Linked DNA regions of Paeniglutamicibacter kerguelensis. The protein of the gene in region 1 binds, or shares a complex with, the protein of each later gene. Links are inferred from orthologs where the notes say so. Each region holds a gene or a part of one and is shown on either strand. Other genes may lie near its edges.

The links. The genes of interacting proteins can lie anywhere in the genome.
Region 2: the proteins of uvrB (region 1) and pcrA are in contact, whole or in part, in a crystal structure (PDB 7EGT), measured with the Thermus thermophilus proteins. The link is inferred for Paeniglutamicibacter kerguelensis from one-to-one orthologs. Residues at the interface, in WP_096411307.1 of Thermus thermophilus: Glu23, Leu25, Arg26, Asp27, Gly28, Glu29, Arg30, Phe31, Arg55, Glu326, Asp327, Phe328, Glu379, Ser382, Gln383, His398, Gly400, Arg401; in WP_096412145.1 of Thermus thermophilus: His654, Arg656, Phe657, Gln666, Asp668, Glu669, Lys680, Arg681, Leu682, Ser683, Lys685, Tyr686, Ala687.

The regions. Positions count from the first base shown.
Region 1 is NZ_JAGIOF010000001.1:2,144,524-2,152,258, reverse strand. The notes cover bases 397-3,327. They hold uvrB (excinuclease ABC subunit UvrB), read left to right. Parts: upstream 397-776; coding sequence 777-2,879; downstream 2,880-3,327. Other genes in these bases: JOF47_RS09760 (TerC family protein), read left to right, coding at 3,134-3,327; JOF47_RS09770 (hypothetical protein), read left to right, coding at 397-772. Also shown: JOF47_RS09775 (hypothetical protein), read left to right, coding at 1-194; more of JOF47_RS09770, read left to right, coding at 191-396; more of JOF47_RS09760, read left to right, coding at 3,328-4,183; JOF47_RS09755 (MFS transporter), read left to right, coding at 4,280-5,602; JOF47_RS09750 (SDR family oxidoreductase), read right to left, coding at 5,599-6,621; JOF47_RS09745 (alpha/beta fold hydrolase), read right to left, coding at 6,633-7,735. UniProt on the Escherichia coli protein: The UvrABC repair system catalyzes the recognition and processing of DNA lesions. A damage recognition complex composed of 2 UvrA and 2 UvrB subunits scans DNA for abnormalities.
Region 2 is NZ_JAGIOF010000001.1:99,849-105,945, forward strand. Bases 2,367-5,407 are described here. They hold pcrA (DNA helicase PcrA), read left to right. Parts: upstream 2,367-2,697; coding sequence 2,698-5,118; downstream 5,119-5,407. Other genes in these bases: JOF47_RS00460 (hypothetical protein), read right to left, coding at 2,367-2,625; sucC (ADP-forming succinate--CoA ligase subunit beta), read left to right, coding at 5,334-5,407. In the rest of the region: JOF47_RS00450 (ROK family transcriptional regulator), read left to right, coding at 1-1,221; more of JOF47_RS00460, read right to left, coding at 1,993-2,366; more of sucC, read left to right, coding at 5,408-6,097. UniProt on the Escherichia coli protein: A helicase with DNA-dependent ATPase activity. Unwinds DNA duplexes with 3'-5' polarity. Translocates on single-stranded DNA with 3'-5' polarity. Initiates unwinding more efficiently from a nicked substrate than double-stranded DNA.

The sequences.
Region 1 (7,735 bases):
TCGCGCAATTCGTCTTGCGGGACTCCGGCTACACTGCCGTGGTGTTGGTGCCGGCATGGCTGGCGCTGCTGGGCATCGTCGCGGCCACGTTTGCCGCCGTGCTGTTCATGATGCGCACCATGCGCGCCTCGCTGGGCAACATCGTCGAGCGCGACGTGCGGAAGAACCACGGGTCCCCGCACCGTCGCCCGTGAACACGAATACATTCGCCACCGAATCCTTCCTGCTGATCCCTCACACCGTGACTGACCTCGCGGACTTTTGTGCCCGGCCGGAGCACTACCTGGTGAGTGTCGATCGCGAGGGCAAACGCGCGGCAGCGCTGTGGTTTGACCGCGCCACGCGCAACCCCCACGGAAGCGATGGCCTCGTCCACTTGCTGTATCACGGCCAACAGCTGATCCCGTTGGACCTTTGGGACGAGGTGACGGGCATCTGGCTTGCGCTGCTGGACGTTCTCGAGGGTTTTCTGGCCGTCGGCGAAGGCAACGAAACCCTGTCCGGCCAACCGGCAGCGATCGCCATGAAGGGTGCGCCCCGAAGCGCCACGTTCACGGCTAACAACGTGTCCCACAAGATCGATCCGGCCATAGTCGTTCCAGGCATTCTTGCGGGTGCCGACCGCTACTTCCGTTGGGTCCACAACACCATCGGCGACGGGCAAGGCGAGGCGCTGGCCCGGATCGAGGGTCTTGTCCGCGCCGCAACCGAGACCTTCCGTTCAGCCCAACGCGAGCACCGGCCAACCTGTCCGCCCCAGGGCGTAGCCTAGAAACATGAGTCTTGCCCAGCAAATCAACCGCGTCGTTGCCCCCTTCGAGGTCATCAGCGAGTTCAAGCCCGCCGGCGACCAGCCAACGGCGATCAAGGAACTGACAACACGCATCAACGCGGGCGAAAAGGACGTGGTGCTGCTCGGCGCCACGGGCACCGGCAAGTCCGCCACCACCGCGTGGCTCATCGAAAAGGTGCAGCGCCCCACGCTGGTCATGGTGCAGAACAAGACGCTGGCCGCGCAGCTGGCCAACGAATTCCGCGAGCTGCTGCCCAACAACGCCGTCGAGTACTTCGTCTCCTACTACGACTACTACCAGCCCGAGGCCTACGTGCCGCAGACCGACACCTTCATCGAGAAGGACTCCTCCATCAACGAGGAGGTCGAACGCCTGCGCCACTCGGCCACCAACGCGCTGCTCACCCGCCGCGACGTCATCGTCGTCGCCACCGTTTCCTGCATCTACGGCCTGGGCACCCCCGAGGAGTACGTCGCGGGCATGGTGACCCTGAAGAAGGGCATGGAGCTGAACCGCGACGACCTGCTGCGCAAGTTCGTCTCCATGCAGTACGCCCGCAATGACATGGACTTCCACCGCGGCACCTTCCGCGTGCGCGGGGACACCGTGGAGATCATCCCGATGTACGAGGAACAGGCCCTGCGCATCGAGTTCTTCGGCGACGAGATCGAATCGATCCACACGCTGCACCCGGTCACCGGGGACGTGATCCGCGAGGAAAACGAGATGTACGTGTTCCCGGCCAGCCACTACGTGGCAGGTCCCGAGCGCATGAACCGCGCGATCACCGACATCGAGGACGAGCTGCGCCAGCGCCTGGAAACCCTGGAGAGCCAGAACAAGTTGGTGGAGGCCCAGCGCCTGCGCATGCGCACCACCTACGACCTGGAAATGATGGAGCAGATGGGATTCTGCAACGGCATCGAAAACTACTCCCGGCACATCGACGACCGCGCCGCGGGCACCGCGCCGCACTGCCTCATCGACTATTTCCCCGACGACTTCCTGCTGGTCATCGACGAATCCCACGTCACTGTCCCGCAGATCGGCGCCATGTACGAGGGCGACATGTCGCGCAAGCGCACCTTGGTGGAGCACGGCTTCCGGCTGCCCTCGGCCATGGACAACCGGCCGCTGAAGTGGGACGAGTTCCTCGAGCGCATCGGCCAGACCGTCTACCTCTCGGCGACCCCGGGCAAGTACGAACTCGGCAAGGCCGACGGCGTGGTCCAGCAGATCATCCGCCCCACGGGCCTGATCGACCCCGAGATCATCGTCAAGCCCACCAAGGGGCAGATCGACGACCTGCTCGACGAGATCCGCGCACGCGTGGAGCGCAACGAGCGCATCCTGGTCACCACGCTGACCAAGCGCATGGCCGAGGACCTCACCGACTACTTCACCGAACACGGGGTCAAGGTCCAGTACCTGCACTCCGACGTCGACACGTTGCGCCGCGTCGAGCTGCTGCGCGAGCTGCGCATGGGCCTGTTCGACGTGCTGGTCGGCATCAACCTGCTCCGTGAGGGCCTCGACCTGCCCGAGGTCTCGCTCGTGGCGATCCTCGATGCCGACAAGCAGGGCTTCCTGCGCTCGGCTACCTCGCTGATCCAGACCATCGGCCGTGCCGCCCGAAACGTCGACGGCCAGGTCCACATGTACGCGGACAAGATCACCGACGCCATGGCGCAGGCGATCGAGGAAACCAACCGCCGCCGCGAGGTGCAGCAGAAGTACAACAAGGACCACGGCATCGACCCGCAGCCGCTGCGCAAGAAGATCGCCGACATCACCGATTCGCTGGCCCGCGAGGACGCCGACACCCAGGAATTGCTGAACAACCAGCGACTGGCCAAGAACGCCAAGCGTTCGAGCGCCGGCACCAAGAAGGCACACGAGGTCGTCCGTGCCGACGGCCTGGCCGCGGCCCCGGCGGAGAACCTCGTGGACATGATCAGCCAGATGACCGAGCAGATGCACGCGGCCGCCGCCGAGCTGCACTTCGAGGTTGCCGCCCGCCTGCGCGACGAGGTGTCGGAGCTGAAGAAGGAGCTTCGCCAGATGAAAAACGCAGGTCACGCGTAGGCGCTGTTTCCAGAACCTTGCCAGCCCGGAGACTTGCTCGCATTCGAAGATTCCGGGTAAAGCCGCAGGTCATTCACGTGCCCGAAACATGAGTACGCTAGACTGTTTCAAGCGTAGGGGAGTATCCCAATTGTGCTGTGGTCGTCAACACGCGAGGCATCGATGCCTCGCCGGGCGCAGCGGTCGTCCCAATCTGAGCGGGCGGCGGAGAGACTTGCGGTAATTTCACGTACCCCGTTTTGAAAGGCCCCACATTGGGAAACCACGGCTTGTCGCTGCAGTTTGAGATCATATCTCTGTCTGCATTGTGCATCATTCTTCTTCTTGACCTGCTTTACGTAGTCAAGAAACCACACGAACCTTCGATGAAGGAATCCGGCCTCTGGGTCGGCTTCTACGTCACCCTGGCACTGATCTTCGGCGCCGTTGTCTGGTGGCAGGCGGGCCCGGACCTCGGCCAGCAGTTCATCGCCGGCTGGGTCACCGAGTACTCCTTGAGCATCGACAACCTCTTCGTGTTCATCATCATCATGGCCCGCTTCTCGGTGCCACGTAAGTACCAGCAAGAAGTGTTGATGTTCGGCATCATCATCGCGCTGATCCTGCGCGGCATCTTCATCATCCTCGGTGCCGCTGTCATCGAAAACTACTCGTGGGTCTTCTACATCTTCGGTGCGTTCCTGCTCTGGACCGCATGGAAGCAGGCAACCGACCACGGCGAGGACGAGTCTGAAGGCGCCAACAACGGCCTGGTCTACAAGCTGACCAAGAACCTGCCGATCTCCAAGGAATTCGACGGCAACAAGCTGCGCACCACCATCGACGGCAAGCGCATGTTCACCCCGATGGTGCTGGTCTTCGTGACCATCGGCATGACCGACCTGCTCTTCGCGGTCGACTCGATCCCGGCGATCTTCGGCCTGACCCAGTCCCCGTTCATCGTCTTCACCGCGAACCTGTTCGCTCTGATGGGCCTGCGCCAGCTGTACTTCCTGCTCGGTGGCCTGATGGACCGCCTGGTCTACCTCAAGCACGCTCTGTCGATCATCCTGGCCTTCATCGGCATCAAGCTGGTCTTCCACGCGATGCACGTCAACGAACTGCCGTTCATCAACAACGGCGAGCACATCGAGTGGGTCCCGGACATCTCGATCACGGTCTCGCTGGTTGTCATCCTCGGCACCATTGTGATCGCCACCGTTGCCTCGCTGCTTTCTCCGGCCGGCCGCCGCGCCGCCGCCGAGCACAAGGCCGCACAGGAGATCAAGGCTGCAGACGAAGCAGCCAAGGCCGACTCCGAGTAGTCGACCGGCCCCTGCATGTCCCCGTCGGGGTCCGCTTCCTTCGGGAGACGGGCCCCGACGGTCGTTTAATCCCCGCCCGTTGCTAAGCTTGCGCGGGTGACTACTTCTCCAAAATCGGTGCTCAATCCCGTATCCACCCGCGCCCGGGCGCAGCGCCGCGTGGTGCTCACGCTTTCTGCCTCGCAGCTGCTCTCCGGCGTGGGAAACGGTGCGGGCCTGGCCATCGGCTCGCTCATGGCCGTCGAACTGACCGGATCGAACGCCTTTGCCGGAGCCTCCACCACCGCGATCTCCGTGGCCGGCGCCGTGAGTGCACTGCCGCTGGCGGCGCTGGCGGTCAAACGCGGACGCCGGGTGGCGCTGTCGCTGGGTTACTTCCTGGCGGCGATCGGCGCGGTGCTGATGATACTGGCACCTGTCACCCGGAGTTTTCCCGTGTTGCTGCTCGGTGCGGCGCTGCTCGGCGTGGGGTCCGCGGCGAACCTGCAGGCGCGCTTCGCCGCAACGGACCTGGCCGACGATGCCACCCGCGGCCGCGACCTGGGCCTGGTGGTCTGGTCGATCACCGTCGGCGCGGTAGCCGGCCCGAACCTGATCGGACCCGGATCGGCACTCGGCGCAAGCCTCGGGTTGCCGCCGATGAGCGGGCCGTTCCTCTTTTCCCTGGCCGGCATGGTGTTGGCCATCGTGATCCTGAACATCGGGTTGCGCCCCGACCCGATTTTCCTGGCCCGCGGCTACGACGAGGCCGCCGGGCACCCGACCGCCAAACCCGCACCGGGACGCAAGCGCGGTTCGCTGGCCACGGGACTGGCCGCCGCACGCCAATCGCCGGGCGCGATGCTGGGCATCTCCACGATCGTGGTGGCCCACCTGGTGATGGTCGGGGTCATGTCCATGACGCCGGTGCACCTCAAGGACATGGCAGCGACGCCGGGGCACGCCATGCACCACGGCACCACCGACATCCTGGTGGTTATCGGGTTCACCATCTCCCTGCACATCGCCGGCATGTACGCGCTCTCCCCGCTGGTCGGCTCGCTGGCCGACAGGATGGGGCGGATCCGGATGATGCTGGCCTCCCAGGGCATGCTGGTTGCCGCGGTGCTGGTCTGCGGCCTCGGCGCGGATTCGCAGGCCGCGGTCACCACCGGCCTGGTGCTGCTGGGCCTGGGCTGGTCGATGGCCACCGTCTCCGGCTCGGCGTTCCTGGCCGAACGGGTGGCACGCGAACGCCGGGTGCTGGTGCAGGGCGTCTCCGACACGCTCATGGGCGCCGCCGGTGCAGTGGGTGCCGCCGGGTCCGGGCTGCTGCTGGCCTGGCTGGGATTCGCCGGGCTCGGCTACCTCTGCCTGGTCTTCATCCTGGCCGTCACGGTCTTCTGCCTGCGCGAGCTTGCAAGACAGGGCAAGGCCTAAAGCATCCCCAGCTTCTGCAGGGACCGCGCGGTGTCGACCAGCGAGTCCTCGACGGGCCGCGGCTCCCAGCCGAGGGTGCCGACGGCCTTCGCGTTCGATGCATTCCTCACCACACCCAGCCGGGGGACCAGCTGGCGCAGCGGGGGGACAAAGACCGCCGCAGCGCGCACCAACCAGTTCGGCAACACGCGGGTCGGAATCTTCGAGCCCTCGTTCCCCAGCCGGACCCGCAGGATGCCGGCCATCTGCTCGAGGCTCCACGCCGGACCGGCGACGGCCAGGAACCGCTCGCCCGCGGCCGCCGGATCGACCATCGCGCGCACGTGCAGGTCCGCGACGTCGCGCACGTCGACCACGGGGAGCGAGATTTTCGCCAGCCCCGGCATGCCGCCGGAGAGCAGCCGCCGCACCAGCTCGATCGACGTGGAGAGCTTGGGGCCCAGCACCGGGCCGATGATGGCCACGGGGTTCACCACCGCCAGTTCCAGCGTCCCGCCGTCGGCCGCGATGAAGTCCCAGGCCGCGCGTTCGGCCAGCGCCTTGGATTTGGTGTACGCGCCGATGTCGGCCTGCGGGTTAGACCAGTCGGCCTCGGTGAACTCCGTGTCCCGGGACGGATGCCCGTAGCCGACCGCGGCAAACGAAGAGGTCAGCACCACGCGCTTCACCCCGGCAGCGCGGGAGGCGGAGAGCACCCGCAGGGCGCCGTCGCGGGCGGGGACGATGAGTTCGTTTTCGTCCTTCGGGGCATTGGCCGGGAACGGGGACGCGGTGTGCAGGACGTAGCCGCACCCGGCGGCCGCCGCCTCCCAGCCCGCATCGAACCTCAGGTCCGCCGCGACAATGTCCACCTCGGCGTCGGCCAACCCGGCCATCTCCAGGGCCGCCCAGACCTCCACCTGCCGGTCCATCGAACGCACCGTGGTGCGCACCCGGTAACCGCGCTCCAGCAGCGCCACGATGCAGTGCGCACCCAGGAACCCGGATCCGCCCGTGACCAAAACCAGTTCATCGCCCATGGAAGCGAAATCTACCCCGGTGTGGCGGTCAATTCCAGCAGCTCGGTCATTTCCAGCAGCTTTGCGAAAATCATCGCACCCTCGTCGCTGATTCCGTCGTGGTGGAAGTCGGCGGTTTCCCAGACCTTGAGCCCGGCGACCGCGTTCGCTGTTTCCATCGACAGGTCCCGATCGACGTAGACGTCGTCGGTGTACACGGCCGCGGCCACGGGGACCGTGTTGCGGGCCAGCGCCTCCGCGTCGTAGAGCGGCGCCCAGTCCTCGTGCTCGGAGAGGATGCGGGCGGTTTCCTCCAGCGGGCGCAGCACCGGGTCCGACTCGAAGTACCAGCGGTACACCATTTCGCCGGTGAGCAGCGGAATCTGGGCTGCGGGGGAGAAGGCGGGGAATTCCTCCAGCACGGACTCGGCCGCCCAGCCGGTCGCGGAGCCCTGCCCGTAGATAGATTCGTGCATCAGCGCGTAGAGCGGGTTGCCGGTCCGGTCGGCCTGGTTCTGGATTTCGGCCAGGAAGCTGTCCGAGAGCCGCTCCCCGCCGGGGGTCGGCACGAAGGCACCCTCGAAGACGTGGTGCAGCAGGTGCACGCGGGCGTTGCCGCCGAGGAACTGGCCGAGCATCTGCACCATGGCCACGGTCAGCGGACGCCCGTTGGGAAGGTGTTCCTCGGTGCGCCCGAGGTGGTTCGCGATGCGGGCCAGCGTCTGGCGGTCCTGCGGGTACCAGGAGAAGTACTCCTCGTTGCGCGCGGCCATGCGGGCGTAGGTGGCCCGGTAGACGGTTGCCGCGTCCGCGGTGAGCGAGGCGAGCCCGCCGGTGACCAGGCAGCGCTCCAGCGCCTGCGGGGCGATCGACAGGTAGGTCAGCGTGCAGAAGCCGCCGTAGCTCTGCCCGAACGTGCTCCATTTTTCGATCCCCAGGGCCTCGCGGATGGCCTCGGCGTCGCGCACGATCGAGTCGGCGCGGAAGTGGGTCAGGTAGGCCGCCTGCGCTGCTGCGTCCCCGCGCAGCGGCAGGGTCTGCCGGTTGGCAGGGGTGCTCAAGCCGGTGCCGCGCTGGTCAAGCAGCAGGATGCGGAAGGTCTTGGCTGCCTCTGCCATCCAGCCGGACAGCGAGC
Region 2 (6,097 bases), 2.0 Mb from region 1 along the record:
CGGGGCACCAACTTAGGTCGACTCGGGGATTTTAATCAGGCGGTAATTTTTGAGTCGATTCGTCGCGCCGTCGACGGGGTAAGCCGTGTTGAGCTTGCCGGTTCCACGGGACTTTCTCCACAGACCATCTCAAATGTCGTACGCCGATTGCTCGATGAAGGCTTGGTCCGCGAGGACCGCACCATCGTTTCCGGTCCGGGCAAGCCCCGAACCGTCTTGGAGCTGGAAGCCAACCGCATGGTTGCCATCGGAATCCACCTGGATCCCGGTGTTATCTCCGTCGTCATGCTGAACCTGCGTGGCGAAGTATTGCATTCCCGCCGGCTGGACATCCCACCGGTCGAGGTGCCCGAGAAGACCGTTGAAACCATGGCCAAGACCGTGGAAGAGATCATCATCGAATCCGGAATGCCGCGCGCCAATATCGTCGGTGTCGGCGTGGCGGCACCGGGTCCGCTGGACCGCGAACGCGGTCTCATGATCGATCCGCCGTTGCTAGACGGTTGGAAAGACGTGGAGGTCGTCGAACCGCTGCGACGCATGCTGAACCTGGACGTCATCCTCGAAAAAGACACGATTGCCGCATCCATCGCGGAATTGTGGAAGGGCAACGACGCGGCGCGGGACAATTTCATCCTCATGTATGTCGGTGCCGGCATCGGCGCGGGCATGGTTCTCAACGGGGAAATCCACCGCGGCGTCAGCAACAACGCCGGCGAGATCGGCCACTACTCCACCGGCGTTGTCGCCCAGCCTTGCACCTGCGGCCGCAACGATTGCCTGCACGCCTCGCTGGCGTTCAACCATGTGGCGCAGAAGGCCCGGGCAGTCGGTTTGACGTTGACCGTTCCGGATGACGGAAACCCCGAAGAACGCGCCGAAGGCATGAGCCAGATCGTGAAGATGGCCGATGAGGGTAACGAAAATGCCGCGTCACTCATGCGTGAATGCATGGGCAAGGTCGGGCAGGTCGCCGGACAGCTCTGCAACGCACTTGACGTTTCCCAGGTCATCTTTGGCGGACCCCTGTGGTCCGAGGTCGGGGACTATTGCCTTGACGGTGTCCGCGAGATCATCAATGAGCGGTTCACCTCCAAGAACGTGCACGGCATTGAGGTTCGTTCCTCGACGCTTGGGCCGGAAGCCGGGGCAATCGGCGGGGCCTGTGCCGTAATGGACGCAGCCTTGTCTCCGAAGGCCGCTGCACTCCTGCTGCGCTAAAAGGTCGTAAAAATACGTTGAAGGGTCGTTCGGTTACGCACACGGACGGCCCTTTCGCGTGAATTAGGTGACCCGGTTGACAAACCTTTTCAAATGGATTTAGATGTCCGGTAGGAGTTGGTAGCAACCGAACTGCCCACCGTTGTTTGCGTGAAAGTCTCGATTGTCCGCAATTTTGATGTGTGGGGGAACGGCAGGTCGGCTGCTGGGGAGCCACTCCGACGCCGTCGACCGGTGATGTGGGATGTAATGGGAGTTATCCCACATTTCACCGGTCGACGGCACCTTTTTCTTAACGGCCATTTCGGCCGATCTCGGCTGCCCCGAGGCGGCGGGACTCCGCCGCCGCAGGCACGTGGCAGACCTTCCGTGCAGCAAGCGCAGGCAGCTGGAAACGACGCCCGGATTCGCAGGGGCGGCATTTTTAAACACTCCATTTCCAAACCCGGCTGGTGCCCATCCATGGGCACCTGCGGTTGGATGCGGACACGTCCGGTGCGCTGCACGCGCTCCGCGGCCAACATCAATGGCGGCCGGATTCTTCGGCAGAGCCTTAAACGCGGTATGACCTGCACGAGTGCAGGTCATACCGTTTTGGTGCCCCTGGCCGGAATTGAACCGACGGCCTACCCTTTAGGAGAGGGTCGCTCTATCCAACTGAGCTACAGAGGCTTGCTTCGTCGAAACGAGCCCTACTAATCGTAGCGGTTTTTCGACAAAAATTTTGGAAGCGGCACCCCGCACGTCGCACGGAGTGCCGCCAACCGAAAGTTAGAGCAACCCCTGCTTCGAGGCTTCCCACTTCTCGCGGAATGTGCGAATGAACGAAGCCACCAACACCCCGACCAGGATCGCAACGGTGGCGAAGAGTAGGATCCAGCGTATGGTGGTCAGCGTCGAGGCCAGCGCAACCGCGGCCGGATCGACAGGACCGTTGAAGAGCGCGTCGATGGCGATGTTCTCCCACAGGTCAACCACGGCGAACAGCATTGGCACCGCCCACAGCACCCACCGCACGGGACCGCGCGAGGTATTGAGGTTCACCGCAAGCATCGTGACAAGGGCCAGGAAAAGCGGGAAGAGCAGGCCCGCGGTCTTGTGGAGGTAGTTCAGCTGGCCGACGGCATTCGGATCCATGGCGGCCCGCAAGGCCTCGATGTGTTCGACGGAATAGCCGCCGATCATCTGGTCCGGCATCATCAGGCCGTTGGACAGGTCGGCCATCTGGTTCAACGTCAGCAGGTGGTAGTACCAGAAGAGGAGAATCACTGCGCCGACGCCTGCCACCAGGATCAGGTTTCCGTTGCCCTGTGCCTGCTCAGGCGTGCGTTCCGTTGATGGATTGACGACCGGTGCCGCGGGGGCAGAGCGGTTGTACTGTTTCGACTTGCGTGACTTGGCCATGAACCAATTATGCCTTCGTTTGCCCGCCTGCCGGCCAAGGCGGGGCAGGCTCCACGTAGACTAGGGCCCATCATGGATTTCCTTTTCGATGACTTCGTCGCACCCGCTCCAGCCCAGCCACTGCCGGACGCCCTCGAGCTCCTCAGGGGCCTGAACCCGCAGCAGGAACAGGCAGTCAAGCATGCCGGTTCACCACTGCTCATCGTTGCCGGGGCGGGCTCGGGCAAGACCCGTGTGCTCTCGCACCGGATTGCCTACCTGCTGGCCACGGGGCGCGCACGCCCGCATGAAATCCTGGCCATTACCTTCACCAACAAGGCCGCGGCTGAAATGCGTGAACGCATTGCGGCATTGGTGGGCGACGACGTGGCCAAGAAGATGTGGATATCGACCTTCCACTCTTCGTGCGTGCGCATCCTGCGCCGCGAAGCCGCCGCGGTGGGGCTGAAGTCGAGCTTCTCGATTTACGATTCGGCCGATTCGCTGCGCCTGATCACTATGGTTTCCAAGGGCCTGGAGCTGGACCCTAAACGGTTCACGCCGAAGTCCATGGCCCACAAGATTTCCGCGCTCAAGAACGAGCTGATCGACGACGAGCAATATGCCGCGACCGTCGATTCCAACGACCCCTTCGCGCGCGCGGTCTCACAGGTCTACCGCGGATACGCCGAGCGCCTGCGCGCGGCAAACGCCCTGGACTTTGACGACCTGATTGCGCACGTGGTCAACATCTTCCGCGCATTCCCCGCGGTGGCGGACAACTACCGCAGGCGCTTCCGCCACGTCATGGTCGACGAGTACCAGGACACCAACCACGCCCAGTACGCGTTGGTGCGCGAGCTGACCGGGCCCGACGGCCCCACCCCGGGCGGGGAGCTGACCGTGGTCGGCGATTCCGACCAGTCGATTTACGCATTCCGCGGTGCGGACATCCGCAACATCGTGGAATTTTCCAAGGATTACCCGGACGCCGAAACCATCAAGCTGGAGCAAAACTACCGCTCCACGCAAACGATTCTTTCCGCGGCCAATGAAGTCATCAAGCGCAACCCGAACCGCCCCGAGAAGCGTCTGTGGACGGCCGAGGGTGACGGCGAAAAAATCATCGGCTATGTGGGTGAATCCGAATCCGATGAAGCGCGCTGGATCGCCGACGAGATCCTCCGCCTGAACGACGAGGAAGACATCCGCCCCGGGGACGTCGCGATCTTCTACCGAACCAACGCCCAGTCGCGTTCGCTCGAAGAGCAGCTGATGCGCGTGGACCTGAAGTACAAGGTCATTGGCGGGACCCGCTTCTACGACCGCAAGGAAGTCAAGGACGCCTTGGCGTACCTCCGGGTCCTGATGAATCCCGAGGACGACATCAATGTCCGCCGCATCCTCAACGAACCCAAGCGCGGCATCGGCGACCGGGCAGAGTATTCGGTCGCCGCGCTTGCCGAACGCGAACGCATTTCCTTCATGGAGGCCCTGCGCCGGGCGGACGAAGCGCCTGGCCTGGGTACGCGGGGCCAGAACATGATTGCCGCGTTCGTCAAAATCATCGACGACCTGGCGGTGGTGGCGGACGGGTCCGGTCCGGCCGAAGCCCTCGAAGCGGTGCTCGAGCAAACCGGATACCTGGAAATGCTGCGTTCCTCCAACGACCCGCAGGATGAGTCGCGCGTGGAAAACCTCGCCGAACTGGTGGCCGTGGTGCGCGACTTCATGAAGGAAAACCCCGAGGGCACGCTCACCGACTTCCTCGAACGCGTGGCACTGGTCGCCGACGCGGACCAGATCCCGGAGGCCCCGAGCGACGACGAGGGTGCCAACATGGCCCGCCGCGAGGGATTCGTCACCCTGATGACGCTTCACACGGCCAAGGGGCTCGAGTTCCCCGTGGTGTTCCTCACCGGCATGGAGCACGGGATCTTCCCGCACCAGCGTTCGCTGACCGACGAGAAGGAACTCGCCGAGGAACGCCGGCTGGCCTATGTGGGGCTGACCCGTGCCCGGGAGCGCCTCTACCTCACCCGTGCCGAGTACCGCAGCCTGTGGGGCCAGTCCCAGTACAACCCCGCAAGCCAGTTCCTTGAGGAAATACCGGTTGACTTGCTGGATTGGAAGCGCGAAGGCACCAAGCGTTCGTCCTTTGATTCATTCGGAGGCAGCGGAAACTTTGCCACCAGCCGCTACGAATCCGGCTCGTATTGGGGCGCGGGACGCGGCAACACGGGTGGGGGAGCCACGCGCCTGAGCGGTGCCAGCGAAGAGCACACGCTGCGCACCGCACCCACCGCGCGGGCAGCGGTGCGCAGCGCGCGTGTCCAACCCAACAAGGAAATCATCGCGCTGAACATCGGCGACAAGGTCTCGCACGGCACCTTCGGGCAGGGCGTTGTCTTGGCGCTGGAGGGCGCCGGGGACAAGACGGTCGCGAAGGTGAAGTTTGCGGATGCCGAAAAGCGCTTGCTGCTTAGATACGCACCCTTGACTAGGCTTGACTAGCGTTTTTGCGGAGTATTTTACTCTCCGGGGACCGCGGTCATTGCGCCGGGTCCGTCTCTACATTTTGTAGAACTGTGCCATTGCGTTGGAACGCGTTAGTCTGAAGGTGCATCAGGCCTGATTTAGGGCCCGGTGCTCCCCTCTGAGGCGCGACATGGTTATGCCTTGCCGCGTCTTCGAGTCAGCATAGACTTCGACAAGAAGGACACAAGCCCGTGGACCTGTATGAATACCAGGCGCGCGATATGTTCGAGTCGCACGGCGTACCCGTGCTGGCCGGCATCGTTGCCTACACTCCTGAAGAAGCCAAGGCCGCAGCCGAGAAAATCGGCGGCGTCGTGGTTGTTAAAGCCCAGGTAAAGGTCGGAGGCCGCGGCAAGGCCGGCGGCGTCAAGGTCGCAAAGACCGCCGACGAGGCATTCGAGCACGCAACCAACATTCTCGGCATGGACATCAAGGGCCACACCGTGAACAAGGTCATGATCGCCCAGGGCGCAGACATTGCCGAGGAGTTCTACTTCTCCGTACTGCTGGACCGCGCCAACCGCAACTACCTGGCCATGTGCTCGGTTGAAGGCGGCATGGAAATCGAGGAACTCGCCGTTGAGCGCCCCGAGGCACTGGCACGCATCGCCGTTGACCCGGCCGTTGGCATCGACCAGGCCAAGGCCGACGAGATCGTTGCAGCAGCAGGCTTCGCCCCGGAACTGACCGAAAAGGTTGCCTCGGCAATCCTGAAGCTGTGGGACGTCTTCAAGAAGGAAGACGCAACCCTGGTTGAGGTCAACCCGCTGGTTCGCACCGGCGCCGGCGACATCGTGGCACTGGACGGCAAGGTCTCCATCGACGAGAACGCCGACTTCCGCCACCCGCACCACGCCGACCTTGAAGACAAGGACGCAGCGGATCCGCTCGAGGCCAAGGCCAAGGCGCAGGACCTCAATTACGTCAAGCTGGACGGCGAAGTGGGCATCATCGG